2 linked regions of the Aliidongia dinghuensis genome follow. The protein of the gene in region 2 binds, or shares a complex with, the protein of the main gene of each other region. Links are inferred from orthologs where the notes say so. Each region holds a gene or a part of one and is shown on either strand. Other genes may lie near its edges.

Region 1 (3,282 bases), on a different replicon or contig from region 2:
TGCGGCCGCGCAGGTTGAGCGAGCCCGCGACCTCGGGCGGCGCCAGCGGGATGCGGGTGATGCGCTGAGGGCCCAGCACGTCCTGCACCTGCAGGACGGGGATCCCGAACATCTGGCCGGCGATGAAGATCGAGACGTAGTCGTGGGACTGCGCGTCGCCGATGGCCTGGATCTGACGCGATTGCGTACCGGCGGGAACGATGCTCATGCGGCGACCTCGCGCTGCAGGTTGAGAGTGGTCGAAAGCGAGGCGAGCAGCGCGTCTCGATCGAACTTCGCGATATAGTCGTTGAAGCCGACCTCACGGCCGCGGTCGAGATCCTCCGGCGTCGCGTGCGACGACAGCGCCACCATCGGCACATGGCGCCAGCGGCTGTCGCTGCGCACCTGGGTCGCGAACTCGAACCCGTTCATGCCGGGCATCTCGATGTCGCTGATGATGACGTCGAAATCCTCGCCCGCCTCGTGCAGGTCGAGCGCCTGGTCGGCCGAGTCGACGGCGCTCACGTCGTAGCCCGCGATCGTGAGCAGCGGCGTCAGCAGGTTGCGGAAGAACGGCGAGTCGTCGACCAGGAGCACGCGCGTTGCCCGGGCGATCTGGTCGAGCGCGCCCTCGGTGCGCGAGCCGAACCAGTCGTCGTAGGCCTGCATCAGGTAGTAGCCCGTGTCGATGAGATCGGTCGCCTTGCCGGCCAGGACCGCGCTGCCGATCAGACCCGGCTTCTCCGAGCCGAGCTCGACATGCAGCACATCCTCGACGATGTCGACGATCTCGTCGACCAGGAGGCCCATCGAGCGTTCCTTGTCCGAGAAGACCAGGATCGGCTGGCGGCCTTCATGGCTGACCCGGAGGCTCGGATCGATCGGCACCAGCGGCATGAGCTTGCCGCGGTACTGCACGACCGGCTTGCCGTTGGAATATTCAATCTCCTTGCGGTCGATCTCCTCGAGCCGGGCGACGAGCGCCAGAGGCACCGCCTTGGGGCTCGTGTCGCCGGCCTTGAACAGAAGCAGCGACGTCTTGTCGATCTGCCGTCCGCGCGCCACCGCCTGCTCCGTCGTCGCCCGGTTGTCGCTGCCGACCGTGATCTCGCCGGTGGCGGCGGCAATGCCGTTCGGGTCGAGGATCATGATGACGGCGCCATCGCCCAGGATCGTGTTGCCCGAGAACATCGTGATGTCGCGCAGCAGCGGCGCCACCGGCTTCACGACGATTTCCTCGGTATCGAACACCCGGTCGACGATGATGCCGAACGAGTAAGTGCCGACCTGTGCCACGACGATGAAGCATTCGGCCGACGTGTCGTGGGTCTGCCGGAGCTTCAAGAGCTGGTCGAGGCCGACCAGTGGCAGAAGCCGGTTGCGGAGCCGTAAGACCGGCGCACCGTTCAGGCGCTCGATCTGCGTCTCGGTGCCGGGCGCGGCGCGCACCAGCTCGACCACGCTGATCTGCGGGATGGCGAAGCGCTCGCCCGCGCATTCGACGATGAGCGCCGAGACGATCGCGAGCGTGAGCGGAATCTTGATGACGAAAGTCGAGCCGCGGCCCGGTTGGCTCTTCAGCTCAATCGTGCCGCCGATCTTCTCGATGTTGGTGCGGACCACGTCCATGCCGACGCCACGGCCCGAGACGCTCGTCACGGCGGCGGCGGTCGAGAAGCCGGCCTTGAAGATGAACTGGTAGATCTGCTGGTCGGACATCTGCGCCAGCTCGGCCTCGGTCGCGAGCCCGTTCTGGATCGCCTTGGCCTTGATCTTGTCGGTGGCGAGACCGCGCCCGTCGTCGGCGATCTCGATGATGATGTGGCCGCCCTCATGGTACGCGTTGAGCGTGACCGTGCCCGTCTCGGGCTTGCCGACGGCGAGCCGGTCGGCCGGGCCTTCGATGCCATGGTCCGCCGAGTTGCGCACCATGTGGGTCAGCGGATCCTTGATGAGCTCGAGCACCTGGCGGTCGAGCTCGGTCTCCGCACCCTTCATCTGCAGGTCGATCTTCTTGCGAAGTTCGATGCCGAGGTCGCGGATGAGGCGCGGCAGCTTGGCCCAGGCATTGCCGATCGGCTGCATGCGCGTCTTCATGACGCCTTCCTGCAGCTCGGTCGTGACGTGGCTCAAGCGCTGCAGCGCCACGCCGAATTCGGAATCCTTCTGGCCGCGCAGGATCTGCATCAGCTGATTGCGGGTGAGCACGAGCTCGCTCACCATCGTCATCAGGTTCTCGAGCAGATCGACATTGACACGGATGTTGGAGGCCGCGACCGCCGAGTCCTTGACGTCGGTGTCGGCCGGCGCGCGGGCGGCGGCAGGCGGCGGCGCCTCATGTTCCGCGACGGCGGTCGGCTTCGGCTTGGCGACGGCAGTGCTCGCGACCGGCACCGGCGGCGCGGCCTGGACCACTGCGACTGGTGCGGGAGCGACCGGCGCTGGCTCGACCTCCGGCTCGGGTTCCGGCTCCGGAACGGCCGCCGCGACGGGAGCCGGCGGGGCAGCCGGTGCCGCGGGGGCCGCAGCCTCGGTCAATTGCCCTTCGGCGAAGGCGTTCAGCTGGGCGATCAGGTCCGCATCGTCGCCGTCCGGCTCCGCCTCGGTCGCCTCGAGCGTCGCCAGCAGCATCTTGATCCGGTCGAGCGAGCTCAGGATCAGGCTGATCGCGACCGGCGTCACCTCGAGCTGGCCGTCGCGGATCTTGCCGAGCACGTTCTCGGCCGCATGCGCCACGGTCTCGAGCCGCGGCAGCGAGAGGAAGCCGCAGGTGCCCTTGATCGTATGCACGATCCGGAAAATGTTGCCGAGCAGCGCCGGATCGTTCGGATTCTGTTCGAGACGCACCAACTCCAGGTCAAGCGTCGCCAGCCCTTCGGCGGTCTCGGTCAGGAATTCGCTGAGTAGATCGTCCATGGCCTGATTTCCGCCGTGAAAAGTACTGAACGGTCGGCCGGAACCCCATGGTTGGGCAAGGTTCCGAAACCTGCCCGACCTTCGGATTTATTCCTTAAAATCCCGTTACGGACCGCGCTCGCCGCCCCGACCGGTTCGCCCGAGAAACGAATCAAGAATGCCCGTTTCAGTTGCCGGAAGCGAGTGCAAAGACGATCTCGCCGGACGCCGGCGTTTCGATCGACGGTAGTAGCCCCGCCCGGCGCGCGAGCGACGCGGTGAAGGCCGCCTGGACACTGCGCGTGTCGATCGCGTCTGCGGCGGGCGTGCCGACGAGCGCATCGGGCAGATGGGCCGGCAGGCGCGCGCTCTCGCCCGCCGCCACCAGCTCGATCCCACCCGCAG
Region 2 (2,974 bases):
ACGGCCAGCAGGACCGTGGTGAGGGCCCCCTGCGCGAGCAGGGGGCCCCAGCCATGGGGACCGAAGAGGAGGCTGAACCAACTCATGCGCCACCTCCGTGCCGTCGCGGCGCGCGCTCAGATGGCCTGCTCTCAGAAGGGCAGCCGCCCGGCATCGCCGTCACTTGCCGCGGATGTCGATCTTGAAATAGCTGGCTTCGATTTTCTTGTAGGTACCGTCGGCATCCAGCGCCGCGATCGCCTTGTTGAACATGTCCCTGAGATCGGTGTCGTCGGGCCGGAACGCGGCCCCCACGCCCGGGCCGAAGATGTCGGGCTCGCGCTTGATCTCCTTGATGATCCGGCAGCAGCCGTTGCCGCTCTTCTCGATGAAGGATTGGGCAACCAGGATGTCGGTCACGACATAGTCTAGCCGGCCGTTGGCGAGATCGAGGTTCGGCTCGTCGGCGCCCGGATAGCCCTTGATTTCAGAATCCTTGTAGTACTTCTGCAGGTAGTTGGCGAAGGTGGTCGAGGATTGCGAGCCGAGCAGCTTGCCCTTGAGTGTCGCCGGGGATACGTCGTCGCTCTTGTTGGCAGCAGGGCCCATCCAGACCGGCGGCGTCGCATAGTAGACGTCGCTGAAGATGACCTTCTGCATGCGCGCCGGCGTCTCGTTCATGCTCGAGATGACGACGTCGAACTTGCTGGCGAGCAGCGACGGGATGATGCCGTCCCAGTCCTGGTTCTGGAACGTGCAGGTGATCTTCATATGGGCGCAGAGCGCCTTGGCATAGTCGACCTCGAAGCCGACGATCTCGCCTTTCTCGTTGACGGATTCGAACGGCGCATAGGTCGCGTCCATGCCGACCCGTACCGTCTTCCATTCCTTCGCCTCGGCGGTGCCGGCGAATGATACCGCGAGACCGGTCGCCGCAAGCCCGATCGCCGACAAGATGAGCGCGCGCTTTTTCATTGTTACTCCCCCTTCGTTTGCCCCTGTTGATGGATGGCTTTAAAGCAAGCCTTATGCCATCCGGTGTCTCCCCATCGCGGGCCTGAGGCTCATGCCGATGGGTGCCAATTGATTTTGCACACCGTTCGATCGGGGGAAATCAGGAATCGCATCGAAAGATGCTTCAGCCCAATTTCGACCCGAGGCGGAGCGGGGTGTGCTTTCACCCGCAAAGCTAACTCCTTCTTAACCGCGTCGTCCTTAAGGTGTGCCCGCCTTTCGCCGCGTGCGGTTTTTCAGGAAAGAGGATGTTCGGATGGATACGAGTGTGCCGGTGCTGGTTGTCGACGACTACAGCACCATGCGCCGCATCATCAAAAACCTGCTCAACCAGATCGGGTTTACCAACATCGAAGAGGCCGACAACGGGGCCTCGGCCTATGACAAGATGCGCGGCCACAAGTTCGGCCTCGTGATCTCGGACTGGAACATGGAGCCCATGTCGGGGCTCGAGCTCTTGAAGCTCGTGCGCGCCGACAATGCGCTCAAAGGCGTGCCGTTCATCATGGTGACCGCCGAGTCCAAGACCGAGAACGTCATCGCGGCCAAGGCTGCGGGCGTCAGCAACTATATCGTCAAGCCCTTCAATGCCGAGACGTTGAAGACCAAGATCGCGTCGGTGCTGTGATCGCAGTCCCGGGAGTGGGGAACATGTCAGGTCTCAAGGTCCCCAAGGACCTGGCCGGCGAACAGTACATCGCCATCGAGGACGCGCTCCTGTCCTCCGAGGCCGGGCGCGCGTTCCTGCGCATGCGGGACAAGCGTGCCGCCGTGCTGGCGATGGACGAGTACCACGCCGGCCTCCGGTCGATCCGGCAATGGATCGAGCAGTCGCAGGTGCGTTCCGCCGAGGATGTGCATCTCGAGGTGCTGCGGCGCGAGCTGATCGAGATGGCAGCCTCGATCCGCAAGGCCAAGACCGAGATCTGGGCGATGAAGCCGGCGGACGATGGCGGGCCGGCCAGCGCCCGGCGCATCAATCTTGCGACCGAGGAACTGGACGCGATCGTCCATGCGACCGAGCGCGCCACCTCCGACATCCTGAACGGCGCTGAGCGCATCATGGAGGTGGCCCAGCGGGTCAAGAAGTCGGACGAGCTCGCCGCGGAGGCTGAGCAGCTCGACGTCGAGGCGACGAACATCCTGATGGCCTGCGGCTTCCAGGACATCACCGGCCAGCGCATTTCCAAGGTTGTCTCGACGCTCCGCTACCTCGAGGAGCGGGTCGACGCGATGATCCGGATCTGGGGCATCGAAGACCTCAAGGGCGGCGAGGTCCAGACCAATGTCCGCGACACGCGCCCGGATGCCCACCTGATGCATGGGCCCTCGCTCTCCGGCGGCGTCGACCAGAGCGAGGTCGACAACCTGCTGGCCGGCGGCTTCGATGCGCCGGCGGCGCCGTCCGTCGAGGACGAGTGGGCGGCCGCCGCAGCCGAGCCGGAGCCTGCACCGGCGGCTTCGGTCGTGCCGCTGAAGCCGGTCGAGAAGCCCGCCGAAAAGGCGGAAAAGAAGGCGGAGAAGAAGTCCAAGGAACCGGTCGTCGAAGTGGCCGACGCTGGTGCCGCCCTCGATCAATCCTCGATCGACAGCCTGTTCCCATAACGCAAACCGGTCGACGCCGCTGCTGCTCAGGCAGCGTCGTCGGCCCGGTAATATAGCATCGCCAGGTGCTTCGCCTCGGCGAAGAACAGCCAGCGCTCGACCAGCACGCCGACGGTCGCGACCGGCGCGGCCAGCAGGGCTGCGGCCGGCCTCAGCACGGGCAGGATCCAGCCCAGGCCCATCAGCAGCAGCGGTGCCGCCACGGCGAGCCCGCCAGCAATCCGGCGCAGCTTCGCCGCATGCTTGCGCGCGATGCGGAAGCCCATCTCCTTCATGACGTAATTTTCCGCCGTGTGCGGCGGATCGAGCGGGCGCACGTGGCCGAACGCACCGAGGCCAGTCGCACTCTCCATGGTCGCGGGCGCCGGCGCGCGGT

What was found. The genes of interacting proteins can lie anywhere in the genome.
Region 1: the proteins of IEY58_RS03330 (region 2) and IEY58_RS23545 are in contact, whole or in part, in a solved structure (PDB 1A0O), measured with the Escherichia coli proteins. The link is inferred for Aliidongia dinghuensis from one-to-one orthologs.

What each region holds. Positions count from the first base shown.
Region 1 is NZ_BMJQ01000013.1:158,214-161,495, forward strand. Bases 5-3,216 are described here. They hold IEY58_RS23545 (hybrid sensor histidine kinase/response regulator), read right to left. Parts: upstream 2,899-3,216; coding sequence 205-2,898; downstream 5-204. Other genes in these bases: IEY58_RS23540 (chemotaxis protein CheW), read right to left, coding at 5-208; IEY58_RS23550 (histidine phosphotransferase family protein), read right to left, coding at 3,065-3,216. Also shown: more of IEY58_RS23540, read right to left, coding at 1-4; more of IEY58_RS23550, read right to left, coding at 3,217-3,282. UniProt on the Escherichia coli protein: Involved in the transmission of sensory signals from the chemoreceptors to the flagellar motors. CheA is autophosphorylated; it can transfer its phosphate group to either CheB or CheY.
Region 2 is NZ_BMJQ01000001.1:676,091-679,064, forward strand. The notes cover bases 32-2,935. They hold IEY58_RS03330 (response regulator), read left to right. Parts: upstream 32-1,249; coding sequence 1,250-1,621; downstream 1,622-2,935. Other genes in these bases: IEY58_RS03320 (ABC transporter permease), read right to left, coding at 32-86; IEY58_RS03325 (transporter substrate-binding domain-containing protein), read right to left, coding at 160-954; IEY58_RS03335 (protein phosphatase CheZ), read left to right, coding at 1,645-2,598; IEY58_RS03340 (dimethyl sulfoxide reductase anchor subunit family protein), read right to left, coding at 2,625-2,935. Outside these bases: more of IEY58_RS03320, read right to left, coding at 1-31; more of IEY58_RS03340, read right to left, coding at 2,936-2,974. UniProt on the Escherichia coli protein: Involved in the transmission of sensory signals from the chemoreceptors to the flagellar motors.